Regions from separate parts of the Streptomyces sp. NPDC127177 genome, predicted to be linked through region 1. Evidence: riboswitches for the same ligand, from Rfam matches in the RefSeq annotation. Region 1 holds a riboswitch; each other region holds the start of a gene.

What was found. A riboswitch is a leader RNA that binds a small molecule or an ion and turns the genes downstream of it on or off. The one in region 1 is predicted to bind cyclic di-AMP.
Positions count from the first base shown of each region.
Region 2: another riboswitch for cyclic di-AMP. It lies ahead of ACFVJX_RS02900 (M23 family metallopeptidase); the one in region 1 lies ahead of ACFVJX_RS16720 (M23 family metallopeptidase).
Region 3: another riboswitch for cyclic di-AMP. It lies ahead of ACFVJX_RS07900 (transglycosylase SLT domain-containing protein); the one in region 1 lies ahead of ACFVJX_RS16720 (M23 family metallopeptidase).

Region 1 covers NZ_JBHXUW010000023.1:85,204-95,557, forward strand. Annotated here, with positions in the region: gene ACFVJX_RS16715 (PP2C family protein-serine/threonine phosphatase) at 1-769, shown strand, start outside; cyclic di-AMP (ydaO/yuaA leader) riboswitch at 1,047-1,200, shown strand; gene ACFVJX_RS16720 (M23 family metallopeptidase) at 1,212-2,375, shown strand; gene ACFVJX_RS16725 (hypothetical protein) at 2,534-2,707, opposite strand; gene ACFVJX_RS16730 (aldo/keto reductase) at 2,710-3,654, shown strand; gene ACFVJX_RS16735 (PrsW family glutamic-type intramembrane protease) at 3,658-5,262, opposite strand; gene trmB (tRNA (guanosine(46)-N7)-methyltransferase TrmB) at 5,437-6,342, opposite strand; gene lhgO (L-2-hydroxyglutarate oxidase) at 6,347-7,603, opposite strand; gene ACFVJX_RS16750 (sporulation protein) at 7,705-9,381, opposite strand.
Region 2 covers NZ_JBHXUW010000002.1:113,549-123,902, forward strand. Annotated here, with positions in the region: gene ACFVJX_RS02880 (CobW family GTP-binding protein) at 1-683, shown strand, start outside; gene ACFVJX_RS02885 (DNA topoisomerase (ATP-hydrolyzing) subunit A) at 708-3,158, opposite strand; gene ACFVJX_RS02890 (M16 family metallopeptidase) at 3,406-4,782, shown strand; gene ACFVJX_RS02895 (M16 family metallopeptidase) at 4,809-6,191, shown strand; cyclic di-AMP (ydaO/yuaA leader) riboswitch at 6,404-6,571, shown strand; gene ACFVJX_RS02900 (M23 family metallopeptidase) at 6,584-7,384, shown strand; gene ACFVJX_RS02905 (GntR family transcriptional regulator) at 7,567-8,277, shown strand; gene ACFVJX_RS02910 (HPr family phosphocarrier protein) at 8,481-8,762, opposite strand; gene ACFVJX_RS02915 (GNAT family N-acetyltransferase) at 8,937-10,354, shown strand, end outside.
Region 3 covers NZ_JBHXUW010000008.1:25,937-36,290, forward strand. Annotated here, with positions in the region: gene ACFVJX_RS07885 (GMC oxidoreductase) at 1-81, shown strand, start outside; gene ACFVJX_RS07890 (carboxymuconolactone decarboxylase family protein) at 198-677, opposite strand; gene ACFVJX_RS07895 (dihydrodipicolinate reductase) at 674-1,753, opposite strand; gene ACFVJX_RS07900 (transglycosylase SLT domain-containing protein) at 1,987-2,892, opposite strand; cyclic di-AMP (ydaO/yuaA leader) riboswitch at 2,896-3,084, opposite strand; gene ACFVJX_RS07905 (MarR family transcriptional regulator) at 3,430-3,768, opposite strand; gene ACFVJX_RS07910 (hypothetical protein) at 4,179-4,460, shown strand; gene ACFVJX_RS07915 (FABP family protein) at 4,486-5,028, opposite strand; gene ACFVJX_RS07920 (HelD family protein) at 5,255-7,471, shown strand; gene ACFVJX_RS07925 (M56 family metallopeptidase) at 7,569-8,510, opposite strand; gene ACFVJX_RS07930 (BlaI/MecI/CopY family transcriptional regulator) at 8,514-8,945, opposite strand; gene ACFVJX_RS07935 (TerD family protein) at 9,159-9,734, shown strand; gene ACFVJX_RS07940 (TerD family protein) at 9,782-10,354, shown strand, end outside.

The sequences.
Region 1 (10,354 bases):
GGTGCTGCCGACGCCGTCCGACCGGATCGGCGGGCTGCACGTGGCCGCGCGGTACGAGGCGGCGCAGGCGGACGAGTTCGTCGGCGGTGACCTGTTCTCGGTCACGGACACCCCGTACGGGGTGCGGCTGGTCGTCGGGGACGTGCGGGGCAAGGGCCTGGACGCGGTCGAGGCCGTGGCGGTCGTCATCGGCGCGTTCCGCGAGGCGGCCGAGCAGGAGCGCTCGCTGGAGGGTGTGGCGCAGCGGCTGGAGCGGGCGCTGGCGCGGGAGTCGAGCCGGCGCGGCGGTCTCGACGCGGTCGAGGGGTTCATCACCGCCGCGCTCGCGGAGATCCCGCCGGAGGCGACCCGGGTGCGGATCGTCAACCGCGGTCACCCCGAGCCGCTGCTGCTGCACAGGGACGGGGCGCTGGACGTGCTGCGGCCCTCGCTGCCCGCACTGCCCCTGGGGATGGACCTGGGGGTGTGGCCGGACCGCGCGGACGAGTGGGAGCTGCCCGCCGGGTCGACGCTGCTCCTCTATACGGACGGCCTCTCCGAGGCCCGTAACGCCGAAGGCGTCTTCTACGACCCCGCCGAGCGGCTGCGCGGGCGGATCTTCCCCGGCCCCGAGGAGCTGCTGTCCGCGATCACCGACGACGTAGGGCTGCACACCGGTGGGGTGACGACCGACGACATGGCGCTGCTCGCGGTCGTGCGGCCCGCCGAGGGGCAGCCGGAGCGGCGCACGACCGTGAAGATCGTGGGCCTGGGCGGTGGCACCGGATGACGGGGAAGGGCCGCGGCGCGGCGGCGTGCCAGAGAGGCCGCGCACACTGCCACCGTCCGTAACCGTAGGGCGCCACTCCGCATAACATTTGACGCAACGTCAGAAAGCGCATAACGGTTGAGGGACGATCAACTCGCCCGATTCCACCCGGTTGTGTCCCGTAAAGTCCAGGCCAAGGACGTGAACGATCAGTTGGAACGGCTTGGAATCGGACCCGGGTGTCTATTAACGTTCGATAACGCAGCGCGGTTGTCCCAGCCGCCGTCAGAGGCGGCACCGTGCGCGAGCGCCGAATTCCGCAAGGGAACCGGGGAACCACCTACATGGGGTGAATCGGGCATCTCTGTCTCGTCGAGAGACGGAGGGACCCGTAGGAGACCTTCCTGCTCCGAACCCGTCAGCTAACCCGGTAGGCGAGAAGGAAGGAAAGGAGTGCGCCCCAGTGGCGTCCAACAAGCCTGCCCCCGAAGCACCCTCCCGGTTCGTCCCCGAACACGGAAATGACTTCGGAACCGGGCCCGGTGCCGCTTACGGCACCGATTACGGAACCGAGTACGGAACGGCTTACGGAACCGATCGGGGCAGCGAGTTCGGCGACGGCTTCCGCACCGGCGAGGCCGACTCCGACAAGGCGTGGGAGGAATGGAACCCCACCGAGGACTCCGTCCGCCCCGTCCGCGGCAAGCACCGCGTCGCCAAGCAGCGCAACGGTCTCGCCCGTAGCTCCACCGTCCTGGGCGTCGGTGTCATCGCGGCCGTCGGCGCGGGCGGCATGGCCACCGCGCAGAGCAAGCCGCCGGTCTCCATCTCCCTGCCCGATTCCATCTCGGACAAGCTTCCCGAGGCCAAGTCCCTGCCGGGCGTCGGCGCGTTGTTCTCCGGTGAGTCCGAGGCGGAGAAGACCGGGACCGAGACCGTCTCCGCTCCACTGACGAGCGCGGGCATCACCACCACCGAGGCCGAGCAGGGCACGACGGACGCCGGTGAGGCGCTCCGCGCCCGCATCCTCCAGCAGGCCGAGCAGCAGCAGGACTCCGCCGACGCCGAGGTCAAGGCGGCCGAGGAGAAAGCCGCCGCGGAGAAGGCGGCCGCCGAGGCGAAGAAGCAGCAGGACGCCGCAGAGGCCAAGGTCGCCGCCGAGAAGAAGAAGGCGGCCGAGGAGGCGAAGAAGAAGGCGGAGGCGGTGCGACTGGCCAAGCTCGCCGCCAGCTACGCCATCCCCACCTCCTCGTACACGATCACCTCGACGTTCGGCGAGGCCGGTTCGATGTGGTCCTCCGGCTACCACACGGGCCTCGACTTCGCGGCCCCGACCGGCACCCCGATCAAGGCCATCCACAGCGGCACCATCAAGTCGGCCGGCTGGTCGGGCGCGTACGGCTACCGCACGGTCCTGGAGCTCGACGACGGTACGGAGCTGTGGTTCTGCCACCAGTCCTCGATCGGTGTCGGTGTCGGCCAGAAGGTCACGACCGGGGACACCATCGGACGCGTCGGCGCGACCGGCAACGTGACCGGCCCGCACCTCCACCTCGAGGTCCACACCCCGGACGGCACCGGGATCGACCCGATGGCATGGCTGCGCGCACGGGGCCTGACGGTCTGAGGCCCCCGCACGGTCCACGCACCGGAGCCGGGGATTCCCGGCCGGTTGGCCTGCGTTGATTGATCCGCCTCTGGTCTCTCCGGCCTGTCCTGCCTTCCGGCCCTTGCGGCCTCTCCGGTCACTGAAACCCCGGCAGTCCTGACGCTCACCCCCCGACGTCAGGGCTGTCGGCCTGTCCCCCCGCCGTCACCGGCCCGCTGCCCAAGGCTGCCGTCGTTGGTCCAGCCGTAGCCGTAGCCGTAGCCGTAGCCGTAGCCGTAGCCGTAGCTACGGCTGTATCTGTAGCTGTAGTGGCCATGGAATAGCGGGAGCGGGGGGACAGGTTGTTCCACCCATGACTTCTCTTCGCAAGCTCGGTTCGTCCGACCTTCAGGTCTTCCCGCTCTCCCTCGGCGGCAACGTCTTCGGCTGGACCGCCGACGAGGCGCAGTCCTTCGCGGTCCTCGACGCGTACGCGGCGGCCGGCGGCAACTTCGTCGACACCGCCGACACGTACTCCTCCTGGATCCCCGGCAACGAGGGCGGCGAGTCCGAGACCGTCCTCGGCAAGTGGTTCGCCGCGCGGGGCAACCGTTCCGACGTCGTCCTCGCCACCAAGGTCGGCTCCCACCCCTCGTTCAAGGGGCTCGCCGCCTCCACCATCAAGGCCGGGGCCGAGGAGTCGCTGCGCCGGCTCGGCACGGACTACATCGACCTGTACTACACCCACCACGACGACGAGACCGTCCCCGTCGAGGAGATCATCACCGCCCTCGACCAACTGGTGAAGGAGGGCAAGGTCCGCGAGATCGCCGCCTCCAACATCAGCCCTGAGCGGCTGCGCGCCTCGCTCGACTTCTCCGAGCGCGAGGGACTGGCCCGCTACGTGGCGCTCCAGCCGCACTACAACCTCGTCTCCCGGGACACCTACGAGGGAGCCCTCCAGGACACCGCCGCCGGTGCCGGGCTCGCCGCCGTCCCGTATTCCGCCCTCGCCTCCGGGTTCCTGACCGGCAAGTACCGCCCCGGCACGACCGTGGACAGCGCCCGCGCCGGTGGTGCGGCCCAGCACCTGGAGACCGGGCGCGGCCAGAAGGTTCTCGCCGCGCTCGACAAGGTGGCGCAGGAGCGGAACGCGGAGATCGCCACCGTGGCACTGGCCTGGCTGGCCTCCCGGCCGACGGTCGCCGCACCGATCGCCTCCGCCCGCACGGTCGAGCAGCTTCCCGCGCTGGTGGCCGTCGCCGATCTGCGACTGACCGACCAGGACCTGGCCGAGCTCACCGAGGCGTCCGCCTAGGGCCTAGGGCTGCTGGCCGTACGGCGGTTGGCCGTAGGGCTGCTGCCCGTACGGAAGTGGCTGTTGCTGCCCGTACGGGTGGGCGGGGTACGGCTGTTGGCTGTACGGCGGTTGCCCGTACGGGCCCGGGTGCGGGGCGGGGCTGCCGTATCCCTGGCTCGGGCCGGGTCCCCGGTACGCGCCGTACGGCCCGTAACCCGGGTACGGCCGCTGCTCCGGGCGTACGAACCGGGGTCGCAGGCGGCCCGTCGCCTGCGCCGCGTACGCCAGGGCGGGGCCGGCGACCTCGCGTCGCTGCCACAGGTGGTGCAGCAGCTCCAGCTCGCGTTCGCGCAGGTCCGGGCCGGCCGTGCCGTGGCGGGCCTGGCGGCGGAGGAAGGCCAGTGACGTCGCGAACGACTCGTACTCGGCGACCGTACGGGCCGCCGCCTTGCCCTGGACCTTGGCCTGGGCTCCGTGCGGGGGTGCGTGGTGGACCGGGTGACCGTAGGGGCCGCCGCTCGCCGCTGCCGCGTGCCATCGGCGGGCCGTGTCCCTGGCCATGCCACGGGCCCGCATCGAGGACAGCGCGAGAGGTTCGGTTGGGGAGAGCCAGCCGGCCGCGGCATAGGCGGGCAGCTCCACGGCCAGGGTGCGCAGCCCGCGCTGACGGGACCAGATCGCCAGCCATGTCACCAGCCCGAAGGCGGGCATCATGAACACCCCGTACACGACGTAGAAGCCGTACGGGCCGAACGTCGACGACCCGTTCCACAGGGCGTGCATGCCCATCGCGAGGACCAGGCCGAGCAGTGGCAGCGCGATGCGGCGGAACCGCTGGTGGCGTGCGCTGCTCGCCGCGATCCCGAAGCCGATGCCGGTCATGACGGTGAAGAGCGGATGCGCGAACGGCGACATCACCGCCCGTACGAAGAACGTCGCGACGGTCACCGAGGCGAACCCCGACCCCATCTCCTGGTCCTCGCCGAAGGCATTGCCCAGATAGAGGATGTTCTCGGTGAAGGCGAAGCCCGTCGCGGCGAAACCGGCGACGACCACGCCGTCGACGACTCCGTTGAAGTCCCGTCTTCGGAACAGGAAGAGCAGCAGTACGGCCGCTGCCTTGGCGCTCTCCTCGACGACGGGCGCTATGACCGTCGCGCCCAGGGTGTCCGCGTCGCCCGGGTCGGCGGTGGCCGTGGCGATCCACTGCGTCGCGAAGGAATTGGCGATGATCGCGACCAGGGCCGCCGCGCAGGCGCCCCACGCGAAGGCGAACAGCATGTTGCGCCACGGGCCCGGTTCGACCCGGTCCAGCCAGCGGAACGCCGTCATCAGCAGCGGGACGGGCAGGACCGCCAGCCCCAGACCGACGAGGAAGCCCTGGGTCCCCGTCTGGTCGCGGACGAGGGCCAGGATCACCAGGCCGCAGAGTGCCAGCACGGTGAAGACGGCGACGACGCGGAGCGTTTTGCTCCGCCAGAGCATGCCGACGCGGCGCGGCCGGTAACGCCACTGGCCGCGCTCCGGCACGGCAGCGAGGAACTCGCCGACCCGCTGCTCCTCGAGCACCGGGACGGACGGCTGCGACTGCCGCTGTTGCTGTTGCTGGACAGAACCGTCTGACACCCCACGACCCTAACGAGGCGGACTGACAACAGCCATGGCGCGAGGGTGGTGCGCACGGTCCAGGCGTAGGCCACGGCGTATGGGTGGTGCGCACGGTCACGGCGTACGCCGGGGCCGGGCCGGGACCGTGCGCGGCGGGGAGCGACGGCTGCGCGCGGTGGCCGAGTGGACGGATCAGTGGCGGGCGAAGAGCAGGTCGTGCACGGCATGGCCCTTGTCCAGGCCCTGCCCCTCGAACCGGGTCAGCGGCCGGAACGCGGGCCGTGGTGCGTAGCCGCCGTCCGCCGCGGTGTTCTCGAAACGGGGGTGCGCGCTCAGCACTTCGAGCATCTGCTCGGCGTACGGCTCCCAGTCGGTCGCGCAGTGCAGGACCGCTCCCGGCCTCAGCCGCTCGGCCACCAGGTCGAGGAACTCCGGCTGGATCAGCCGGCGCTTGTGGTGGCGGGACTTGGGCCACGGGTCGGGGAAGTACACCCGCAGTCCGTCCAGTGCGTCCGGCTTCAGCATCTCCCGCAGCAGGATGATGGCGTCGCCGTTGGCGACCCGGATGTTGGACACGCCGTTCCGCTCGGCGAGACGGAGCAGGTTGCCCTGGCCCGGGGTGTGCACGTCGACGGCGAGGATGCCGGTGCCCGGGTCGTCGGCGGCCATCTGCGCGGTGGCCTCGCCCATTCCGAAGCCGATCTCCATCACGACGGGCAGTCCGTCGAAGAGCGCGGGCAGATCGAGGACGCGCAGCCCGTCGATGTCCAGGCCCCACTTCGGCCAGAGCCTCTCCAGGGCGTCCTGCTGGCCGGGCGTGACCCGGCTGCGGCGAGGCTGGAAGCTTCGGATCCGGCGCTCGTGGTGCGAGCCGGCGGGATCGGCCGCGGGGCCGCCCGGGAAGCGGGGCGCCTGGCGCAGCCTGCGCTGGCGGTCCAGGGCGGCGGCACGCAGCTCGTCCGGGATACCGGCGGTGGCCGGCGCGGCCGGCGTGGGGTCGGCTTCGGGCGCGATGGGCGCGACGGGCGCGACGGGCGTGGCCGGCGTCGGTTCGGCTCCGGGCGCGGCGTCGCCGGGCGTCGCGGGGGAGGGGTTCATGGGCTCAGACACAATGCCCCGATTCTACGGCGGGCGGCTTCCACCCCGTCCCCTGTGCCCGTAGGAGTGCCCTGCGCGCGACCTCCCGCCCGATGGGCAGGGAGGCGGTGGCGGCGGGCGAGGGGGCGTTGAGCACGTGGACCGTGTGCGGGGCCTCGCGGATCAGGAAATCGTCCACCAGAGTGCCGTCGCGCAGCACCGCCTGGGCCCTGACCCCGGCCGGTGCGGGCCGCAGATCGGCTTCCGTGACCTCGGGGAGCAGCCGCCGTACGGCCGCCGTGAACGCGTGTTTCGACAGCGAGCGGTGCACCTCGCCCGCCCCGTACCGCCAGTGCCTGCGGGCGATCCGCCAGGAGCCCGGCCAGCTCAGCGTGTCCATCAGCTCGCGGGGGCGCACGACCGGCCAGCCGTAGCCCTCCCGGGCCATGGCCGGGACCGCGTTCGGTCCGACGTGGACACCGCCGTCGTGGCCTCGGGTCAGATGCACGCCGAGGAACGGGAACGCCGGATCCGGCACCGGATAGACCAGGCCGCGCACCAGATCGGGCCGGGCCAGCTCGTAGTACTCCCCCCGGAAGGGCACGATCCGCATCCCCGGGTCGTCGCCCGCCAGCCGCGCCACCCGGTCGCACTGCAGCCCCGCGCAGTTGACCAGCACCCGGGCCCGCACCACCAGCCCGTCCGCCGTGCGCACCGCCACGCCCCACGGCCGCCGGTCGATCGCGGTGACCTCCGCACCGAACCGGATCAGCCCGCCGGCTTCCCGCACCTCGGTGGCGAAGCGCTCGGCGACCGCGCCGAAGTCGCACACCCCGGTCGTGCCCACCCGGATCGCGGCGAGGCCGCGCACCCGTGGCTCGTACTCCGCGATCTGTGCCGGCCCCAGCTCGCGCACCGGCAGCCCGTGCTCGCGGCCGCGCTGGACCAGCGCGTGCAGCCGGGGCAGCTCGGAGCGTCCGGTCGCGACGATCAGCTTGCCGGGCACGGCGTGGGCGATGCCGTGCTCCCGGCAGAACTCGACCATTTCGGAGGCACCACGCAGCGCGTACCGCGCCTTGAGCGAACCCGGGCGGTAGTAGACGCCGCTGTGGATCACCCCGCTGTTGCGCCCGGTCTGGTGGCGCGCGGGGCCCCACTCCTTCTCCAGCACGGTCACCCGAGTGCCCGGGGCGGTCCGTGTGAGCGCATACGCGGTCGACAGGCCGACGATCCCGCCGCCGATCACCAGCACGTCGCAGTCGTACGCCGCGTGCGTCATCATCACGCCACCTCCCACCCCGATAGTGCACTGACCCACTGACAACGCACTCAAACCCCTGCGGGACAGCGTGGCGCCGGCGCTCTCGCTCCGGGCAGGAGCGGCTACGCCGGGGCCACCAGCAGCGGACGGGCGCGTTCGCGCAGCTCGACGACGCGCGGCTCGTCCCCGTAGGGCTCCAGCCGGTGCAGCAGATCGCGCACGTACTCGGTGGTCCGCGCCGACGAGATGCGGCCCGCCACCTCCACCGCGCGGGTCCCCGCCGCGCAGGCCGCGTCCAGGTTTCCCGACTCCAGCTCGGCGACGGCCGACACCACGAGCCGCAGCCCGTGCGATCGGACGAACTCCTCGGTCGGCCGGGACAGCGCCTGCTCGGTGAAGCGCCGCACCTGCCGGGGCGCCTTCAGGTCGAGGTGGCACTCGGCGGCGTCGGCCGCGAACCTGTCGTACGAGTAGAAGCCGAGCCACGACGGGTCCGCGTCGCCTTCCCGGGAGCGCTCCAGCCAGCCCTCGGCGGCCTTCAGCGCGGCCCCCGCGGCCGGTGCGTCGCTCGCCTTGGCGTGGGCGCGCGCCTCCACCAGGCGGAAGAAGCTCATGGTGCGCGCCGTCGCCAGTCCCCGGTTGCGCTCCACGGCCGCCTGCGCGAGGTCGACGCCCTCGTCGGCGAAGCCGCGGTAGGTGGCCTGCAGGGACATGGAGGCGAGGACGTAGCCGCCGAGCGGTACGTCGGCCGCGGCGCGTGCCAGGCGCAGCGCCTGGATGTAGTAGCGCTGTGCGGCCTCCTGCTGGCCGGTGTCGAAGGCCATCCATCCGGCGAGCCTGGTCAGTTCGGCCGCGGCGCCGAAGAGGGCCCGGCCCACCTCGTCGCTGTACGAACCCAGCAGCAGCGGTGCGGCGTCGACGCGTAAGCACTCCGGGACCATGGACGAACGCCAGTCCCCGCCGCCGTACTTGGAGTCCCAGCGGCGTGCGTCCTGGGCGGCCTCGCGAAGTTTGGACACATCGCTGTGGCCGACCCGCAGCGGCGAGCCGCCGGGCGTGGACTCGGGACCCGGCTGGGCCGGGATGGACACGCTGTGCCCCGGCACAGGCACCGATGGCCCGCCGTGTCCGGGCAGTGGCGATTCCGTCCGGCCGGGCGGAATCGATGTTCCGGGCGGGAGCGATGCCTCGGGTTGGACCGGCTGTCCCGGCTGTCCCGGCTGTCCCGGCGCCAGTGCTGCGGGCGCACCGGACGTGCCCTGCGCCCCCGTTGCGCCCCGTGCGCCCTGTGTGCCGAGAACCGCCGCCTCGGCGGCCGCCGAGGCGCGGGCGACCGATGGGTCGGCGGGGGATATCAGCCAGCGGGACGCGGGAGTGGCGTAGGCGCTCACCGAGAACGAACCGGCCAGCGACTGCCAGATCCCGCCGCTGCCCGCCCGCCGTCCGGCCAGATCCAGCCGGTACAGCTCGGTCGCCGAACGGACCGCCTCACCCACGTCGCGCGGAAACGTCAGACCGACCTCGGGCGCGGGATCGGCGTCGGCCAGCCCGATCTCGTGCAGCGGGACGGGCCGGCCGAGCTTGGCGCCGATCGCGGCCGCGATGAGATGGGGCGCGGCGCCCTGCGGCACCATGCCCTTGGAGACCCACCTGGCCACCGAGGTCTTGTCGTACCGAAGTGTCAGTCCGCGCTGCGCCCCGAGGTCGTTGACCCGCCGGGCGAGCCCGGCGTTGCTGATTCCCGCGAGGGCGAGAACGGTTCCGAGCTTCTCGTTCGGCCCGCGTTGCTCCCTGGACATGCGCCACCCCTCGACACACAGACGGCAGCCGCGTCACCGTTGAGGCGCGCGGCATTCGTACCGTGTTCTCCCCAGGGACGAACCCCGGCACTCCGGCCGCACACGCATTTGGCCGAGCCCCGAGGAATATGCCGCTCTGCTGAGAACATCAGTAAACCCAGCGTAGTTCGCCGCATCCCTACCGTTAAGGGGCGGACGTCCGTATGGCGGGATTGTTGTCCGTCCGACCCTCCGGGCCGCGAACCGTGTCGAACGGCGGGGAGCTCTGAGGCGTAAGGGGTCGACGGGAAGGCTGTGACGGGCTGGGGCGTGGCAGAAGTGGAGGTCGGGCGGAGGGGAAGCGCGGGGATGGGGGAGGAGGCGTGTCGTCCTTCGGTACGGGGCGGGCGGGCAGCCGGAGCACCCCCCGCGAGGGGCTCGGGGAAGGCGTGCGCGTGGGGCGCGGGGGTGGTGCGGCGGAGCCGTGGGGCAAGGGGGACACAGGCTGCTCGGACGCGCCGGCCCCCGCTCTGACCAGCCCGGATCCGCCCCGAGGGCGGCGCGGCCGTCCCCCTGGGGTGCGGGGGACGGCCGGCCCTTGCGGCGCCCCTGCCCGAGGTGTTCCGGCGTGCTCCTCATGTGTGGCCGTGCGCCCGGCCGTGCGCTCTGGCCCGGTCCGCGCGGAAGCGCTTCCATGGGTGCTGCGTGGGTCGGCCCGCCGCTCTGGACGCTGCGGGCTGGGGGAAACTGCCGCCTCATTCCCCGCAGGCGGTGGACCGGTCCGGGAGGCGAACTCCGTCTCCCGGACCGTGCGTGAGGCCGGGGATGAGCGGCCGGGTCCGGAGCTCGTTCCCATGAAGCGGCTCACGCGTGGCAGTTCGTGCGGGCCGATGGGCCCCACCCGCGTCCCCAGATGATTCGCGGCAGGTCACGGCGTTGTCCGGTGCTGTTCGGAACAACCCGGTACGTATCCGGATGAAGGCGGCCAGGATCT
Region 2 (10,354 bases), on a different contig from region 1:
TCGCCGCCACCCGGGAACGCCACCCGGAGATCGACCGCCATCTCGCCGTCGCCGACCTCGTCGTGCTGAACAAGACGGACCGGGCGGGGGAGGAGGAGCAGACCCGCGTCCGGGAGGCCGTCGCGGCGGCGGGCGGCACGGCGGCCGTGATCCCCGCCGCGTACGGACGCGTGGACCCCGAGCTGCTCTTCGATCCGGCGCTGCGCCCCGACAGCGAGGAGAAAGCACGTCAGCTGACCTTCGAGGACCTGTACCTGGAGGAGCGGGCGGCACAGACCGGTGAGGAGCACGGGGACCATCTGCACGCGGCGTACGAGAGCCTCGACTACACCAGCGACGTGCCCATGGACCCCCGTCGGCTGATGGGGTTCCTGGACTCACGGCCGGCGGGCCTCTACCGGATCAAGGGTTACGTCGACTTCGGCGCGGGGGACCCGGACAACACGTATGCGCTGCACGCCGTCGGCAGCTTCCTGCGGTTCACCCCGCAGCCCTGGACGCGCGGCGGACCACGCCTGACCCGGCTCGTGCTGATCGGGGCCGGCACCGACGCACAGGCCCTCCGCGAGGAGCTCGACGGCTGCCGGGAGACGGGCCCGCAGACGTCGCAGGACGCCGCACACGAGCGATCCATGTGGGGCGTCCTGCGCTACGTGCGGCAGCCCGGCGACGACGACGCATAGCGCCGGAGCCGCCGGTCCGGCCGGCTACACCGGTCCGGCGATCACCGCGACCGGCGACACCAGCGGCGTACCCGAACCGTCGCGCCGTGGATCGGGCTCGGGCAGCTCCGCCGGAGCGCCGTTCTTCTGCGCGGCGCGGGCCGGCGTCGGTCCCGCCCAGGCGAACACCAGCACGTCCTCGCCCTTGAGGAACCGCTGACAGCGCACCCCGCCGGTGGCCCGGCCCTTGCGCGGGTACTGGTCGAACGGGGTGAACTTGGACGTCAGCACGGAGTCGTCCAGCGTGCCGTGCGAACCGGCGACCGTGAACACCATGGCGTCCGCGGCCGGATCCACCGCCGCGAACGAGAGCACCTCCGCGCCCTCCGCGAGCTTCACGCCCGCCATGCCGCCGGCCGGCCTTCCCTGCGGCCGCACCTGCGCCGCCGGATAGCGCAGCAACTGCGCCTCGGAGGTGATGAAGACCAGGTCCTCCTCGCCGGTACGCAGCTCCACCGCGCCGACGATCCGGTCACCGTCCTTGAGGGAGATGACCTCCAGCTCGTCCTTGTTGGCCGGATAGTCCGGCACCACACGCTTCACGACGCCCTGCAGGGTGCCGATCGCCAGCCCCGGTGAGGACTCGTCGAGCGTGGTGAGGCAGACGACCTCCTCGTCCGCCTCCAGGGTGAGGAACTCGGCCACCATCGCCCCGCCCGAGAGGTTGGGAGCCGCATGGGTGTCCGGCAGCTGCGGCAGATCGATCACCGCGAGCCGCATCAGCCGCCCCGTCGAGGTGACCACGCCGACGTCGCCACGGGCCGTGGCCGGCACCGCCGACACGATCACATCGTGCTTGGCGCGCTTGGCGTCCTCGGCGAAGACGATCGGGTCGCTGTTGGCCGTACGGGCCAGCAGACCGGTCGAGGACAGCAGCACCCGGCACGGGTCGTCCGCGACCTCCAGCGGCACCGCCGCGATCTGCGAACCGGCCGACTCCAGCAGCACCGTACGACGGTCGGTGCCGAACTTCTTGGCGACCGCGGCCAGTTCGGTGGAGACCAGCTTGCGCAGCTCGGTGTCCGATTCGAGGATCGCGGTCAGCTCGTCGATCTCGGCGTTGAGCCGGTCCCGCTCGCTCTCCAGCTCGATCCGGTCGAACCGGGTGAGCCGGCGCAGCGGGGTGTCCAGGATGTACTGCGTCTGGACCTCGCTCAGCGAGAAGTGCTCGATGAGCCGGTCCTTCGCCTGCGCCGAGTTGTCGCTGGACCGGATGAGCCGGATGACCTCGTCGATGTCGACGAGCGCGACGAGCAGGCCCTCGACCAGGTGCAGCCGGTTGCGGCGCTTGGTCCTGCGGAACTCGCTGCGCCGGCGCACCACGTCGAAGCGGTGGTCGAGATAGACCTCCAGGAGCTCCTTGAGGCCCAGGGTGAGCGGCTGCCCGTCCACCAGCGCCACGTTGTTGATGCCGAAGGACTCCTCCATCGGCGTCAGCTTGTAGAGCTGCTCCAGAACGGCCTCCGGCACGAAACCGTTCTTGATCTCGATGACCAGGCGCAGCCCGTGCGAGCGGTCGGTGAGGTCCTTGACGTCCGCGATGCCCTGGAGCTTCTTCGCCGAGACCAGGTCCTTGATCTTGGCGATCACCTTCTCCGGACCGACGCTGAAGGGCAGTTCGGTGACGACCAGGCCCTTGCGCCGGGCCGTCACGTTCTCCACGGCGACGGTGGCGCGGATCTTGAACGAGCCACGGCCGCCGGCGTAGGCGTCCTTGATGCCGCCGAGGCCCACGATCCGGCCGCCGGTCGGCAGGTCGGGGCCGGGGACGAACCGCATCAGGGTCTCCAGGTCCGCGCCCGGATGCTTGATCAGGTGGCGGGCGGCGGCGATGACCTCGCCCAGGTTGTGCGGCGGCATGTTGGTCGCCATGCCGACAGCGATCCCGGTCGTGCCGTTGACCAGGAGGTTGGGATAGGCGGCCGGCAGGACGACGGGCTCCTGCTCCTGGCCGTCGTAATTCGACTGGAAAGCGACGGTGTCCTCGTCGATCGACTCCGTCATCAACGACGTCGCGTCGGCCATCCGGCACTCGGTGTACCGCATGGCGGCCGGCGGGTCGTCGTTGCCGAGCGAGCCGAAGTTTCCGTGTCCGTCGACGAGGGGGAGCCGCATGGAGAACGGCTGCGCCATCCGCACGAGCGCGTCGTAGATCGACGCGTCCCCGTGCGGGTGCAGCTTACCCATGACCTCGCCGACGACGCGGGCACACTTCACGTAGCCGCGGTCCGGGCGCAGGCCCATCTCATTCATCTGGTACACGATGCGGCGGTGCACCGGCTTCATGCCGTCACGGGCGTCCGGCAGGGCCCGTGAGTAGATCACCGAGTACGCGTACTCAAGGAAGGAGCCCTGCATTTCGTCGACGACGTCGATGTCGAGGATCTTCTCCTCGAAGTCGTCCGGCGGCGGGGTCTTCGTGCTGCGGCGGGCCATCGCTGCTGCGACTCCTTCACGGATTCTGTTCGGGCAACCTCAGGTTCTGACGCGGACCATTGTGGACCGCCGCACTGACAACTCCGACCTCGACCCGTCCCAAAGAGGGTTCTCCACCCGTCCCGAGGGGGTCGGGACGGGCATTTCCGGTGACGTGCGCGGCACGGATACTTCGCCAGGTGTCGGTGCGCCTGCCTACAGTGGCAGGTCTCGCAACACATTCAGTATCGCGATCGAAGGGACGTACATGCCCATGGGTCACACGGCCACAGCCCAGGCCGGCTCCGGCGGCTTGACAGCGACCGAGCACCGTCTGGCCAACGGCCTGCGCGTGGTGCTCTCGGAGGACCATCTGACTCCGGTCGCCGCGGTGTGCCTCTGGTACGACGTCGGCTCGCGCCACGAGGTCAAGGGACGCACCGGTCTGGCTCACCTCTTCGAGCACCTGATGTTCCAGGGCTCGGGCCAGGTCAAGGGGAACGGCCACTTCGAGCTGGTACAGGGCGCAGGCGGCTCCCTCAACGGCACCACCAGCTTCGAGCGGACCAACTACTTCGAGACGATGCCCACGCACCAGCTGGAGCTGGCCCTGTGGCTCGAGGCCGACCGGATGGGCTCACTGCTCGCCGCGCTCGACGAGGAGTCCATGGAGAACCAGCGCGACGTCGTCAAGAACGAGCGCCGCCAGCGCTACGACAACGTCCCGTACGGCACCGCGTTCGAGCGCCTGACCGCCCTCGCCTACCCGGAGGGCCACCCGTACCACCACACGCCGATCGGCTCGATGGCGGACCTGGACGCGGCGACCCTCGACGACGCGCGGACCTTCTTCCGTACGTACTACGCGCCCAACAACGCGGTGCTCTCGGTCGTCGGCGACATCGACCCCGAGCAGACGCTCGCCTGGATCGAGAAGTACTTCGGCACCATCCCCTCCCACGACGGCAAGCAGCCGCCGCGGGACGGCGCCCTGCCCGAGGTCATCGGTGGTGAGCTGCGCGAGGAGGTCCGCGAGGAGGTTCCGGCGCGTGCCCTGATGGCCGCCTACCGGCTGCCGCACGACGGCACCCGGGAGTGCGACGCCGCGGATCTCGCACTGACGGTGCTGGGCGGCGGCGAGTCGTCCCGGCTGCACAACCGGCTGGTCCGCCGCGACCGCACGGCCGTCGCGGCCGGATTCGGGCTGCTGCGGCTGGCCGGTGCGCCCTCGCTCGGCTGGCTGGACGTCAAGACGTCCGGCGGTGTCGAGGTGGCGCAGATCGAGACCGCGGTCGACGAGGAGCTCGCCCGGTTCGCCGATGAGGGCCCCTCGCCCGAGGAAATGGAGCGTGCGCAGGCCCAGTTGGAGCGCGAGTGGCTGGACCGTCTCGGCACGGTCGCCGGCCGTGCCGACGAACTGTGCAGGTTCGCCGTGCTGTTCGGTGACCCGCAGCTCGCCCTGACCGCCGTGCACCGGGTGCTCGACGTCACCGCCGAGGAGGTCCGGACGGCCGCCAGGGCCCAGCTGCGCCCCGACAACCGGGCGGTGCTGGTCTACGAGCCCCTGGAGCCGTCGGAGCCCACCGAAGAGGTGGCTGACGGCGCCGCCAACGACACCGACGCTCACGAAGGAGCGGACAAGTGACCGACGCTGCCGCGACTGGAGTCTCGATGGAGTACCACCCGCAGCCCGCCCCCGGAGCGGCCAGGCCCTGGGCCTTCCCCGCTCCCGAGCGTGGCGCCCTGCCCAACGGCCTCACGGTGCTGCGCTGCCACCGCCCCGGCCAGCAGGTCGTCGCCGTCGAGATCTTCCTGGAAGCCCCCCTGGAGGCCGAGCCTCAGGGGCTGGACGGGGTGGCGACGATCATGTCGCGCGCCCTGTCCGAGGGCACCGACAAGCACAGTGCCGAGGAGTTCGCCGCCGAGCTGGAGCGATGTGGCGCCACGCTGGACGCCCACGCCGACCACCCCGGCGTCCGGGTCTCCCTGGAGGTGCCCGCCTCCCGGCTGGCCAAGGCGCTCGGCCTGGTCGCCGAGGCCCTGCGGGCACCGGCCTTCGCCGACAGCGAGATCGAGCGGCTGGTGAACAACCGGCTCGACGAGATCCCGCACGAGCAGGCCAACCCCGCCCGGCGCGCCGCCAAGCAGCTCTCCAAGGAGCTCTTCCCGGCCACGGCCCGGATGTCGCGCCCGCGCCAGGGCACCGAGGAGACCGTGGAGCGGATCGACTCCGCGGCCGTGCGCGCCTTCTACGACGCCCATGTCCGGCCGTCCACCGCGACCGCCGTGGTCGTCGGTGACCTCACCGGCATCGATCTGGACGCGCTGCTCGCCGAGACCATCGGTGACTGGTCGGGCAACACGGCCGAGCCCCGTCCGGTTCCGCCGATCACCGCCGACGACACCGGCAGGGTGGTCATCGTGGACCGTCCCGGCGCGGTTCAGACGCAGCTCCTGATCGGCCGGATCGGCGCCGACCGGCACGACAGCGTCTGGCCGGCCCAGGTGCTCGGCACCTACTGCCTGGGCGGCACGCTCACCTCCCGGCTCGACCGCGTGCTGCGTGAGGAGAAGGGCTACACCTACGGCGTCCGCGCCTTCGCCCAGGTGCTGCGCTCCTCGGCACGCGATTCCGCGACGGGGGCGACCGGTGCCGCGATGCTGGCCATCAGCGGCTCGGTGGACACCGAGTCCACCGGTCCGGCGCTCGATGACCTGTGGAAGGTGCTGCGGACCCTGGCCGCGGAGGGCCTGACGGACGCCGAACGCGAGACGGCCGTGCAGAACCTCGTGGGCGTCGCGCCGCTGAAGTTCGAGACGGCGGCCTCGGTCGCGGCCACCCTCGCCGACCAGGTCGAGCAGCATCTGCCGGACGACTACCAGGCGCAGCTGTACGCGCGCCTGGCCGACACCGGCACGGTGGAGGCGACCGCGGCCGTGGTCAACGCCTTCCCGGGGGACCGGCTGGTCACGGTCCTCGTCGGGGACGCCGCGCAGATCGAGGAGCCCGTCAGGGCGCTCGGTATCGGCGAGGTGTCGGTCGTCACCGGCTGACCGGTCACCCACCCCGATAACGGGGCAAAGGGCGGGGCCCGGCGGATCACCAACCGCCGAGCCCCGCCCCTTTTGTCTGCTTTGGGGGAGAGGTTGCCTGTCTGCCCTGTGGGATGTGCTACAAAACCGCCTGTCCGTTTGGTGGGGGGAAGTGCCCCCGTCTAGCGTCGGCCCGGCTGTCCGCCACTCGTATGCCGCATCCGCGACGTACCGGGCAGCCATCGCCGAGTCCCCGTCAGGCGCGAGCCCTGGGGAGCCGGGGACCCACGCAGTCCCTGGGGTGAATCGGATGCCCGTGCCTCTGTGGCGCCGGGGGTCCGTAGGAGACCTTCCTGCTCCGAACCCGTCAGCTAACCCGGTAGGCGAGAGGGAAGGAAAGGACCAGCCACTTCATGGCGTTCACCCGTGCCACCGGGAAGCATCGTGCCCCGAGCCGTCTGACGCGCTGCGGTGCGAAGGCCGTCGGCATCGCGACCCTGGCCACCACCGGCGTCATCGGCTCCATGGCCTCTCCGGCCCTCGCCGCGGACACCGAGACCCCCGCCACCGGCGAGACCGGCCTCACCCAGGTCATCTCGATCGAGGGGGACCTCGCCGAGCGGATCGCCGCCCAGGCGGACGAGCAGCAGCATCAGGCGGACGTCGCGGCGAAGGTGAAGGTCGAGGCGAAGAAGAAGGCCGAGGCGAAGGCCAGGGCGGCCGCGAAGGCCAAGGCCGCCGCCCGCGCCAAGAAGGCCCGGGAGAGCAAGGCGCGTGCCGCCCGCTCCGCCGAGCGCGCCAGGCTGGGTACCTTCCAGCTCCCCGTCGCCGGTTCGTACGTGAGCACCGGATACAAGTCCAGCGGCTCCCTGTGGTCCTCCGGCAGCCACTCCGGCGTCGACTTCCACGCCGCGTCCGGCACCTCCGTCGTCGCCGTCGGCGCCGGCACGGTCGTCGAGGCCGGCTGGGGCGGCGCGTACGGCAACAACATCGTGCTCCGGATGACGGACGGCACGTACACCCAGTACGGCCACCTCTCCTCGATCGGCGTCTCCGTCGGCCAGAGCGTCGGCCAGGGGCAGCAGATCGGTCTCTCCGGCTCCACCGGCAACTCCACCGGCCCGCACCTCCACTTCGAGGCCCGCACCACACCCTCGTACGGCTCCGACATGGACCCGGTCGCCTACCTGCGCGCACACGGCGTCAGTCTCTGACGGCACGAAATCCTCGACGAAGGCCCCGGCACCGTGCCGGGGCCTTCGTCGTACCCGGCCGCACGGCCAAAAGATATTCATGAATTTCCACCCGGCATCGGAAATGCGAGCGCATTGCAATAGAGTCACAGGACAGGCGTCGATCGGCCGCGTTCCGCGGGGATTAAGGCGGAGGTTCGGACATGCGCATTCCGGCGCATTCGGTATGCACGGCAATCCGTGACGACATCGTCTCCGGTGTCTTCGAACGCGGCAGCCGACTCACCGAGGAGGTGCTCGCGCGCCGCTACGGGGTCTCCCGCGTCCCGGTGCGCGAAGCGTTGCGCACCCTGGAGTCCGAGGGTTTCGTGGTCACCCGCAGGCACGCCGGGGCCTGCGTGGCGGAGCCCGACGAGCAGGAGGCCGCCGACCTCCTGGAGGTCCGGATGCTGCTGGAGCCGCTCGGCGCGGCCCGCGCCGCCCAGCGGCGCACCGACGCCCACCTCAAGGTGTTGCGCGGCCTGGTCCGGCTGGGCCAGGAGCGGGCCCGCCGGGGCGAGGGCGAGGACCTGCGGTCATTGGGCGGCTGGTTCCACGAGACGCTTGCCCAGGCCTCCGGCAGCCCCGGCCTGATCGCGCTGCTCACCCAGCTCCGGCACAAGATCGCCTGGATGTACGCGGTGGACCAGCCTGCCCGCCCCGCCGACTCCTGGGCCGAGCACGGGGCCATCGTGGACGCGGTGGCGCGCGGCGACGCGGAACGGGCGAGAGCACTGGCCGCCCAGCACGCCGAGCGGGCCACCGCCGCGCACCGGCTGCGCCGCCCCGACCGGCCGGGCTCCGGCACCGTCCCGCGCGCAGGCCGGGTGAGGACTTCGCAACATGCCGTAAACACCCCGAGCGGACAGCATTAACAATGACGCCGTATACAAAGAGCGGCTATTTGCCGGGGCTTTCCGGGCGGGCTTTCTTTCTGCTGCCCCGAATTTATCCGGCGGCGTCGCGCCAATGGTTCGTACCGATGGGCCGGACTGCTTGCGCAAACGAAAGAGCCGCGACTCCCGGTCGGGGGTGTCGCGGCTCTTCCGCAGGAATTCCGGCGGTCGGGACCGTCGGATCAGACGGTCTCCGGAAGCTCGTCGAGCCCCTCGGCGACCAGCTTGGACAGACGGTCCAGAGCGGCCTCGGCGTTGTCGGCCTCGGAGGCGAGGATGATCTCCTCGCCGCCCTGCGCGCCGAGCCCGAGCACCGCGAGCATGGACGCGGCGTTCACCGGGTTGCCGTCTGCCTTGGCGATGGTCACGGGGACACCGGAGGCCGTGGCGGCACGGACGAAGATGGATGCGGGGCGGGCGTGCAGGCCCTCGGCCCAACCGACGTTGACGCGGCGCTCAGCCATGGTTCTGCCCTTCACGAATCAATGGTTGTCTAGACCAGTCTCTCATGCAGTGTGCAATGCTCCGGCCGGACCTTCGGCCCGTCCCCGGCCCGCGTCCCGCCGCCGGCCGGCCACCCCCAGACTGCCCCGGCCCCGCCCCCCACGCGACCGCTGACAGGGCCGTAGGCTTTGCCCATGGAGCCCTCTGTGGAGCAGAGTCCGCATCACGCCTACCCCGATCACTGGGAGGCGGACGTGGTGCTCCGCGACGGCGGCACCGCGCGGATCAGGCCGATCACCACGGACGATGCCGAACGGCTGGTCAGCTTCTACGAACAGGTCTCGCCCGAGTCGAAGTACTACCGCTTCTTCGCTCCCTACCCCCGGCTCTCCGCGAAGGACGTCCACCGCTTCACCCATCACGACTACGTCGACCGGGTGGGGCTCGCCGTCACGGTGGGCGGCGAGTTCATCGCCACGGTCCGCTACGACCGCATTGACGCGCAGGGCAGGCCCGCCTCGGTACCGGCGGACGAGGCCGAGGTCGCCTTCCTCGTCCAGGACGCGCACCAGGGCCGCGGGGTCGCCTCCACGCTGCTCGAACACATCGCGGCCGTCGCCCGCGAGCGCGGCATCCGGCGCTTCGCCGCCGAGGTGCTGCCCGCCAACAACAAGATGATCAAGGTGTTCCGGGACGCCGGATACACCCAGCAGCGCAGCTTCGAGGACGGCTCGGTCCACCTCACCCTGGACCTCGAACCGACCGCCGAGTCGCTCGCCGTCCAGCGCGCCCGTGAACAGCGCGCCGAGGCCCGGTCCGTGCAGCGGCTGCTCGCCCCGGGCTCCGTCGCCGTCATCGGCGCCGGCCGCAACCCCGGCGGGGTCGGCCGTACGGTCCTGCGCAACCTCCTCGGCGCGGGCTTCACCGGCCGCACCTACGCGGTGAACAGCGCCTTCGCCGCCGACCAGGTGACCATCGACGGGGTGCCCGCCCACCGCTCCCTCGGTGAAATCGGCGAACCCGTCGACCTCGCAGTCGTCGCCGTCCCCGCCGAACGGGTGCCCGAAGCCGTGGCGGACTGCGGGGAGCACGGCGTCCAGGGACTGGTCGTCCTCTCCGCCGGATACGCCGAGTGGGGAGCCGAGGGCCGCGAACGGCAGCGCGAACTGGTGCGCCAGGCCCGCTCGTACGGCATGCGGATCATCGGCCCGAACGCCTTCGGCATCATCAACAACTCCGAAGCCGTCCGGCTGAACGCCTCACTCGCCCCCGAACGGCCCGCCTCCGGACGCATCGGCCTGTTCACCCAGTCCGGCGCGATCGGCATCGCCCTGCTCTCCGGGCTCTACCGCCGCGGCGCCGGACTCTCCACCTTCATCTCGGCCGGCAACCGTGCCGACATCTCCGGCAACGACTTCCTCCAGTACTGGTACGAGGACCCGGACACCGACGTCGCCCTGCTGTACCTCGAATCGCTCGGCAACCCCCGCAAGTTCACCCGCCTCGCCCGCCGCACCGCCGCGGTCAAGCCGGTGGTCGTCGTGAAGGGCGCCCGGCACAGCGGCTCCACCCCGCCCGGCCACGCCGTACCCATCAGCCGGATCCCGGACGC
Region 3 (10,354 bases), on a different contig from region 1:
AACACCAGCGTCAACCCGTTCGTCACCATCACGGCACTCGCCGAACGGAACATCGAGAAGATCATCGCCACCGATCTGTGACACCGCCCCCGACACCCGTCCGAGGCGACGGCCCGGCCAGTAGGAGGCGACGGAACCGGCCTCCTACTGGGTTCGCCCCGGGCGACGGCGGACCCGACGGGCCCGGGGCTTCCGGCTCAGTGGCCGGGCAGCACGCACACGGCGTCGAGGCCCAGTACGTGGTTGAGCCGGCCGAACGCCAGCCACGAGCCGATGCTCATGCTCAGCTCGACGATCTCGCGCTGGCTGTAGTGCGCGGTCATCCGGCTCCAGAACTCCTCGTCCAGACCGTGGTGGTCCAGGGCGTACCGCTCGGCGTACTCGGCGGCCAGCCGGGTCCGGTCGTCGAAGGCTCCGGTGGTACGCCACTCGCCCACCGCGTCGGCGAACTCCTCCTCGACCTTTTCGCCGTCCCGCTCGGTGCGCCAGTCGAGGCAGAACAGACACCCGTTGATCTGCGCGATCCGCAGCCGGGCGGCCTCGAACTCCCGCAGACCGAGGGAGGTGTGCTGGTACACGGACAGTGAGAAGTTCGCAGCGGCCATCCCGATGCCGGGGACCATGTCGCCCCACACGTATCCGATCGGTTCCTGGCCCTCGGGTATGTCGATGATCATGGCTGCTTCCTTCCGAGTCTGCCGGCTGCGGGGCGCAGGGGGACGTCGAGTGCGTCGTAGAGTCCGGGCTCCGCCTCCACCAGCCAGTCGATGGCGTTCACCAGCCGGCCGACCGCGGTGGCGTTGCCGCCCGCCGAGCGGTTCTCGCCCTCGTCGGAGGCCTCGACCGTGACCTCGATGCGCGGACGGCCCTCGATGATCACGCGATGGGCTCCGGAGCCGTCGGGCGGCGTGGGCCAGTCCGGGGCGCAGGACGGGTGGATGCGGGTGACGTGCTCGATGACGATGCGCGGTTCGCCCCCGACGATGCCCTGCACCTCGAAGCGGACCGCGCCCTGGGTGCCCGCCTCGAACCGGCCCATCGTGCGGGTGGTCACCGTGGTCTCCAGAGGGCGCCTGGCCATGGTCTCCCGGATGTCGTCGAGCTCCACCTCCAGGGCCCTGGCCATCAGTCGTATCTGTCCACCCCACACCATGGTCGGTACCGAGGCCGCGAGCATGAGCGGCTCGTACTCCATGGGATGTCCCATGCCGATCAGATGGCGGACCGCGTCCGGCTGGTCGTAGGTGGAGTAGTCGAAGATCTCCTGGCAGCGGATCGCGTCGACCGTGCTCCCGAGTCCGCTGATCAGCAGGGGCAGCACGTCGTTGCCCCAGCCGGGGTCGACGCCGGAGACGAACAGGGAGCCGCCGCCGTCGGCGACCGCGGCCAGGACCGGATCGCGCAGTTCGGGCGGCGCGCCGTGCCGGTCGTAGAGCGCGTACAGGGCGGGGGTGACGACCACCGCGCCCGTCCGGACCGCCCTGACGATGTCGGCGAGCGCCTCGTCGGGGCGGATGTCCCCGGAGGCGGCGTACACGACCGCGCCGGGAGCGGTGGCCAGCACCGCGTCGATGTCATCGCTCGCCGCGACGCCCAGATCGCGGCCGAGCCCGCCGAGGTCGCCCGCGTCACGGCCGGTCTTGCCGGGGTCGTGGACGAGCACGTGTGCCAGTTTCAGGGCCGGATGGGCCTCGACGGCGCGGATGGCCGCGCGGCCGACATTGCCGGTACCCCAGACCACCGTGGAAATCATGCGGCGGAGGGTAGCGCGCGGGATGAAAGGTTCATAGTGCCATCGCGCACCCGGTTGCGAGGCCTGCCGGAGGGGGCCGTGGGTTCCGGCGGAGGGGCGGCTCCGAAGGCTCCGGGCGAGGGCCCGGCCGCCTTCCTGGTGTCCGGGCCGCACGCGCGAAGGGGTGGGGCGGAGCCTCACGGCTCCGCCCCACCCCTTCTGCCGACTCACCCCGTGGGCGGAGCCGTGTGATGTCAGTAGGCGCCGAACACGTTGTCGATCGAGCCGTACGTGGCCGCGGCGTAGTTGCACGCGGCGGTGATGTTGGCGACGGGGTCCAGGATGTCCGTCGACGTGCCGGCCACGTGGAAGGCGTCGAAGGTGGGCTGGATGACCTGGAGGAGGCCCTTCGAAGGCGTGCCTGCGGCAGCGTTCGAGTCCCAGTCGTTGACGATCTGCGGGTTGCCGGAGGACTCGCGGATGATGTTGCGGTAGATGCCGTCGTAGCTGCCGGGGATGCCGTTCTGCGCCATCACGGCCAGCGACTCCTTGATCCAGCCGTCGAGGTCGTCGGTGTACGCGGTCGCGGACTGCGCGGGGGCGGTGGCGGCGGTGTTCTCGGCGACGGGGGTGGCCGTCCGCTCCGAACGGTCGGCGCGGCCGGTTCCCTCGGCACGGTCGGAGGACTGCGAGGCGCCGTTCGCGGACTTGGACTCGTCGGCCGGCTTCGACTCGGTCGTCTTCGCCTTCGATTCGGCCTTCGGCGCCGTCTTGGGCGCGACAGCCTCGGACTTGGCGCCGATGGTCAGCTTGAGGCCCGGGTGAATGAGGTCGGGGTTCTGGCCGACGACACTCCGGTTGTCCTTGTAGAGCCGCTCCCAGCCACCGCTGAGGGAATGCCCCTGGGCGATCTTGTAAAGCGAATCGCCGGAGACGACGGAATAGACGGTGGACTCCGCCTTGTGCGCGGCGATTTCCTTCGCAGCGACGGAAGTCGGGGCCGCGGCCTTTTCGGCGACGGCAGCGTGCGCCGGGGCGGCGGAAGCCGATCCGGCGCCGATCAGGGGCAGTGCGAGGACGACTCCACCGGTGCTCACGGCGATGAAACCGCGGGTCAGGGAGGTGGACTTGGAACGACGGTGCTTACCGTTGAAGGGCATGACGAATTTCCTCTCCGCCGCCTGCGAGGTGAGCTGTCGGGTTCGGACTGGAGATGTCCGGCCGCACGTGATGGCGACTTCACCCCTAGCCGGTCCGGATACCGGACCGGCGGCAAAACTGGGTCCCCCGCTCCTGCCGTACGTGAGTGGGTCGGGTTCCCGGACGGCGGCAGGATTCGGCGTTCCATCCGGATTGACGGCGACCGTAAGCGAGAAACACCGACCGAAACAAGCCAGGAATTCCAAATCCCAATTGATCCACAAGATCAATTAAAGGAAATGCTCACATCGGGACCTCGCGACGGAAGTCAACTTTCTTGGCGCAGCAGGGAACCGAAGCCCGACGCCCTGCGTCCGTGGGCGGAAAAGTGATGCTGGCCACTGCGCCCGAAAGGAGCGATTTGGTCAATATTCACCATGTTTGATCCCCCGAAAACACACCCTGAGTGGTCATAACGAGCAGTTCGGATTAATTACCCAATCAGGACATTTGGCAGCACCTGAAAGTCACCCCGTCCCACCGGAGCCCGCCCCTACTCAAGGCCGGAGGCGACCGACAGCCTCCGGCGTGAGATAACGGGCCAGCACATCGAGCGCCTCGGTGACCGCCAGCAGCCGCTGCAAGTCATCGGTGCCGAGCGCGGCGGCCAGAGCCCCGTCGACCGGCGCGGCCCTGACCTCGGCCACGCGTTCCGAGACCTCGGATGCCCGCCGGATCAGCTGCCGCCGGACGTCCGCCGGATCGGGTGCCGTCACGATCGAGCCCGGCTCCTTCAGCCGGGCCACGGCACCCGAGACCCGACTCTGGGGCAGACCCGTGTGCACGGCGATCGAGCTCACCGAGGTGTCCGGATGCCCGAGGAGGTCGCTCGGCACGACGAGGGCCACCCGGGCGCCGACCGCCGCACACCGGCCGAGGCGGGCGGCTCCGGGAGCACCTCCTCGCCGATCTGCATGAGCGAGCCGGCCGACCGCCTCGTGGACCGCTGGACCGTGGTCACCCACGACCGCCGGGACCTCTCCCGCAGCACCCTCCACTCCCCCGGGCACCGCGTCACCATGGCGCAAGCACGCGGACGACGTGCACCTCCTGCCGGCGGAACCGACCGACGAGCCCGCCCTGATGCTCGGGTGCGGCATGGGCGCCGCCATCGGCCTGCACCTCGCGGCCGCCCGTCCCGAGCGGCGCGCACTGCTGGTGACACACGACCCGGTCGCCCCGTCGCTACTGCCGGTCGTGGTCGACGAAAAAGCCGAAGTCGCCGTGACGGCGCGGGGTGAGCGGCATGGGGGTGAGGTCCGGCTCGGTCTCCTGGTGTGCGGGATCGATCCTCACCGCGGTCGTCGAGGCCGAACCCGACCTGGAGGCGCTGCGAACCGCTCCCGTACGGATCGTGCCCGCGGGCGGTGGCACGACGGCGCCTTCGGTCTTCGTCGGACAGTGCGCACAGCGCCTCGCCGGCCTCACCGGCCGGGAAGTCGTGCGGTTCCCCGGCGGACACAACGGCAACACCACGCACCCACGGGCCCATGCGGTCCGGCTGCGGGAGGTCCTGACCGGAGCGTGAGCGCCACCGGCCCCAGGACCCGCCCTCAGCTCTCGCGTCGGAGCCGCGCCGAGAGATGGTGCTGAAGGGGCTGCCCGACCGCCGCGAGGTCATGGACGCACGTGAGCGTGCCGTCGTCCGTAAGGGTGTAGCGGCGCCGGGTGGCACTGACCTCCTTGGCCGTGGGAGCGAGCGCCACCTGATGGGTGGCCAGATCTGCCGAACCGTCGCTCGCACGGCCCGTCAGGATCTCCGCCACACCGGTGGGCTGAGTGATCAGCGCCTCCACCCGCCCGTCCGGCTGCATCCGCCACCAGCCGCTCTCCCGGGCCGACGGTCGCAGCGGGGCACCGTCCGCGTCGAGCAGCCAGGCGCGCGCCTCGTAGTGCAGGAAGGGCCGCCCGTCGTGGCTGAAGGTGACTTCCTGCGCGTACCGGAACTCCTCGGCGAGCGTGGGGTATTCGCCGCTCCCCCGGCCGGTCCAGGTGCCCAGGAACCCGACAAGCGGTGCGAGCAGGGCGTGCGGGGACGGTGATTCGTCCGGTCGGAACGCGTCGGGATAGGGGGACTTGCGGGCGGGGTCGAACATCGTGCGCGCTCCTGGGTCGGGCCGGTGCCGGACGGCAGCCTATGGGCTGCCGGGCCGGTTCGGTCCCGCGGACACGAGAAAACCCCGGTCCGCAATTGCGGACCGGGGTTTTTCCCAGGTATATTGAGTGTTTCTGTGCGCCCACAGAAAAGGCCCCTCATCGGGGGCCGCTAAGAAAGACCATATCCGGCAGGGAGCCATTTTGTCAACTCGGGAAAGCTCCGAATTGCAGAAGGAACAGGAATTCATCGACCGGCTCTACGACCGTGTCGATGCGCTGCGCTCGGTCGCCGCGCAGCACGTCCAGGACGCCCTGACGCCGGTGGGGACCGGCCTGCAGGCCCGTCTGGAACGCGATGTGCTCGTCGGTGAACGCTCAGGTCTGCTGGCTGCCCTCAATGCCGTGGACGGTTCGCTGTGTTTCGGCCGGATCGACCTGTCCGACGGCACGGCGCACCATATCGGCCGTATCGGAATCCGTGAGGACGACACCGCTCGCACACCTTTGCTGATCGATTGGCGCGCACCGGTGGCCCGGCCCTTCTATCTCGCCACCGGCCATACGACCATGGGGCTGCGCCGGCGACGGCACATCACCACCGAGGGGCGTCTGGTCACCGAACTCCACGACGAGATCCTCGACGTCGGGGACCAGGAGCGCACGGGCTTCGAGGATCCGAGCGGCGACGCCGTACTGCTCGCCGCCGTCAACTCCGCGCGCACCGGGCGCATGGGCGACATCGTGCGGACCATCCAGGCGGAACAGGACCGCATCATCCGCGCCCCGCACCGCGGTGTGCTCGTCGTCGAGGGCGGACCCGGCACCGGCAAGACGGCCGTGGCGCTGCACCGCGCCGCCTTCCTGCTGTACGAGCACCGCGAACTGCTCGCCAAGCGGGCCGTCCTGATCGTGGGTCCCAACCCCGCCTTCCTGCGTTACATCGGAGAGGTGCTGCCCGCGCTCGGCGAGACGGGGGTACTGCTCGCCACGCAGGCGGAGCTCTTCCCCGGGGTCCACGCGGACGGCACCGAGACGCCCGGTGCCGCCGCCGTCAAGGGCGGGGAGGCGATGGCGGAGGCGCTCGCCCTCGCCGTCCGCGACCGGCAGCAGCTGCCGGAGCCCGGAGCCCCGCTGATCATCCGGCACGACGACGGGGATCTCGTACTCGACTGGGAGATCGCCTACGAGGCCCGGCAGGCGGCCCGCGACACCCGGCTGCCGCACAACCTGGCCCGCCCGCACTTCGCCTTCCGGATCATCGACGCCCTCACCTCGCAGCTCACCGAGCGCATCGGCGCCGACCCGCACGGCGGACCCAATTTCCTCGGCCCGGACGACATCGCGCAGCTCGGCAGGAACGTCGCACTCAGCAAGGAGGTGCACGCGGCCGTCGACGAGCTGTGGCCGCCCCTCACCCCGGAAGGGTTCCTCACGGACTATCTGGCCGGGCCCGTGTACCTGCCGGACGCGGACGCCGAAGCGATCCGTCGCACGCCCGGTGAGGGAACGTGGACCCCTGCCGATGTGCCGCTGCTCGACGAGGCGGCGGAGCTCCTCGGGGTCGACGACAGCGCCGAGCGCGCCGCCGCGGAGGCGGAACGCCAGGAGCGGATCGCGTACGCGCAGGGCGTGCTGGAGCTGTCGCGCGGCTCGGAGTCGTACGAGTTCGAGGACGAGGAGTCCGAGATGCTCGCCGCGCACGACATCATCGACGCCGAACGGATGGCGGAGCGGCAGGAGGAGGCCGATCACCGCGGTGCGGCGGAGCGCGCCGCCGCCGACCGGACCTGGGCGTTCGGGCACATCATCGTCGACGAGGCGCAGGAGTTGTCACCGATGGCGTGGCGGCTCCTGATGCGCCGTTCGCCGACGCGTTCGCTGACGCTGGTCGGCGACCCCGCGCAGACCTCCGAGGAGGCCGGTGTCGGTGCGTGGGAGAAGATCCTGGAGCCGTACGTGGGCGATCGTTTCGAACACGTCACGCTGAAGGTCAACTACCGTACGCCCGCGGAGATCATGGAGCTGGCGGCCAGGGTCCTGCAGGCCGAGGACCCGTCCTTCGAACCGCCGGGCTCGGTACGGTCCACCGGTGAGGTGCCGTGGACGCGCGAGGCCGGGGAGGATCTGGCGGCCGAGGTCGCGCGGGCGGTCTCGGAGCTGACGCCCGGCGAAGGGCGCCTGGCGGTGATCGCGCCGGCGGCGCTCCACGAGGAGATCGCGGCTCCGCTGGAGGGGGTGACCGCCGGTGCCGAGCCCGATCTGACGTGCCCGGTGGTGCTGCTCGCGCCCCGGCAGGCCAAGGGGCTCGAATTCGACAACGTCCTGGTCGTGGAGCCCGCCCGGTACGGGACCAGCGACCTGTACGTGGCCCTGACCAGAGCCACGCAGCGTCTGGGCATCATCCACCGGGAGAAGCTGCCCGAGTCACTGCGCCGACCCTGACCGATCCGGGCCCCCGGTTCACCCAGTTCACCCGGTTCACCCGGTTCGCCCGTTCCGCGGCTCCTTCGCGGCGCAGGCCGGTCCTGTGAGGCGGAGCTCACGGCTCCTGGAGCGGTGTGGCCGCCTCCAGGGCGACGAAGAGCGCGAAGACCGCGTTCAGGGAGGACAGGGTGGACAAGGCCGACCCCGCGGCAGCGACGAACGCCGCGATGCCCGTGGGGGTGAGCACCGGTGGCCAGCCGCGCTCCGACGGCGCCGGGCCCAGCAGCGCGGCGACCCGCCGTGGGACGGGTCCTGCCGCGGCGAAGGCCGCGACGGTCCCGGTGGCTGACCGGTGGGAGACGATCGCCGCCTTGCCGACGGCCCGGGCCGTGAGCCGCCGGTCGCCGGTGTCGACGGCGGCCTGCTCATCGGCCCAGCGCTCCGTGCTGTACGTGAGCGCCGCGCGCAGCGGGCGCAGCAGCGGGTTGACACAGCCGGCCAGCTGAACGGCGAGCAGCAGACGGTGGTGCCGGCCCGCGAGATGGGCCCGTTCGTGGGCGAGCAGCACTCTCTGCTCGGCCGGCGTCAGGCAGTCGAGCATCGCGGAGGACACCATGATCCTGCCGGGCGAGCCCGGCAGGGCGTAGGCGTAGGGCACACCGTCCGGCAGGACTGCGACCTCGGACGTCGTCGGCAGCCCGGCCAGTGTGCGGCGCGCTCGGGCACGGAAGCTGTAGTGCCGCCACAGGGTGGACGCGCAGGCCACGGCCACGGCCGTGAGCGCGGCGACAGCCGTCTTGCCGGCGATGCGGTCCTGTGGGACGGCCTTCCTGACCTCGTCGTCCGACCAGCTGTCCGGGAGCGGGTTGCCGGGCAGTTGGGCGGTGCCGACCACGACGAGCAGGCCGAGGCACAGGATGGTGCACGAGCCGAGGATCACTGCGACGGTGGCGAGCAGCCTGGCGGCGCTTCGCGGGTGCAGGTGCTGCTCGGTCAGGCGCGCGACGGGCAGCGCCGTGAGCGGCAGGACCAGGGGCAGATAGACGAAGACGCCCATCGGTCAGCTCCCCGGTCGGTCCGTGGACGGGCCGCCGTGGCCCGGTCCGTTCTCGCCGAGCAGTGACCGCAGGAGTTCCTCGTCGTCGGGCGACAGCGCGGACACGAAACTGGACAGCACGGCGTCCCGGTCGTCCCGCTGGTCGAGGAGTCTGCGCATCCGGAAGGCGGTGAGGCCCGCACCGTTCGCCGTCGACTGCCACAGGACCGGGCGCCCCGAACCCGTGCGGGTGACCGCCTCCTTGTCGAGCAGCCGGGTCAGGATCGTGATGACCGTGCTGTACGAGAGGCCGCCGTCGAGGCGCTCCTGGACCCATGCCGCGGTGACGGGTTCGCTCGCCCCGCCCAGCACGGTCAGCACCTGGGTTTCCAGTTCGCCCTGCCCGCGCCGGCGGGAGCGCGGCTCCGCAGGACTGCCGTCCTTCTCTCCGCCCACGAGACGGCCCCTTTCACGCGAGGACCCTGATCCGTTCGTTCAACGGCCGGGCGCCGGGGCATAGTACCCAGCCGACCGGATGCCCCACGGCCCGGCGAAGCCGGGGGCCGCGACCGCCGCAGACAAACTCTACAGTGCTGTAGATTTCAGTTGCTGTCACTCGGTGCCCGCACGGTCACGCGTGGGCACAACGCTGCGTAGAGGGAGAAGACCATGGGTGTGAGCCTCGCCAAGGGCGGAAACGTCTCGCTGACCAAGGAGGCACCCGGGCTGAGCGCGGTCCTCGTCGGACTCGGCTGGGACGTCCGCACCACCACCGGCACGGACTACGACCTGGACGCCAGCGCCCTGCTGTGCGACGAGTCCGGAAAGGTCGGCTCCAACGGGAACTTCGTGTTCTACAACAACCTCAAGAGCCCCGACGGTTCGGTGGAGCACACCGGCGACAACCTCACCGGGGAGGGCGAGGGGGACGACGAGATCGTGAAGGTCGACCTCGCATCCGTACCGGCCGATGTCGCCAAGGTCGTCTTCCCCGTGTCGATCCACGACGCGGAGGGGCGGGGCCAGAGCTTCGGGCAGGTGCGCAACGCCTACATCCGGGTGGTCAACCAGGCCGACAACAGCGAGCTCGCCCGCTACGACCTGAGCGAGGACGCCTCCACCGAGACCGCCATGGTCTTCGGCGAGCTGTACCGCAACGGCGCCGAGTGGAAGTTCCGCGCCGTGGGCCAGGGCTACGCCTCCGGACTCAGCGGCATCGTCGCGGACTTCGGGGTCAGCCTCTGACCCGGTCCGGGTCACCGTCCTGCCGTCCCCCTGCCGAGAGTGGAGCCATGACCGTCAATCTGTCCAAGGGCCAGCAGATCAGCCTCACCAAGTCCGGAGGTGGGGAACTCACCGTCGTACGCATGGGTCTGGGCTGGAAGTCCGCACCCCGCAGGGGGTTCCTCGCCCGGCTGACCGCCCGTGAGATCGACCTCGACGCCTCGGCCGTGCTGTTCGCCGGCACGGCCCCGCAGGACGTCGTCTTCTTCCAGCACCTGACCAGCGACGACGGTTCGGTCCGGCACACCGGCGACAACCGGGTGGGCGGCGCCGGCCAGGGTGGCGACGACGAGTCGATCGTCGTCGATCTGCAGCGCGTCCCGGCCCACGTCGACCAGATCGTCTTCACCGTGAACTCGTTCACCGGCCAGACCTTCGAGGAGGTCGACAACGCCTTCTGCCGCCTGGTCGACGAGACCACCGGGCAGGAGCTGGCGCGCTACACGCTGACGGGCGGCGGGGGCCACACCGCGCAGATCATGGCCAAGGTCCAGCGGTCCGGTGCGGGGTGGCAGATGACGGCCATCGGCACCCCGGCCGAAGGCCGCACCTTCCAGGACCTGATGCCGGCCGTCACAGCA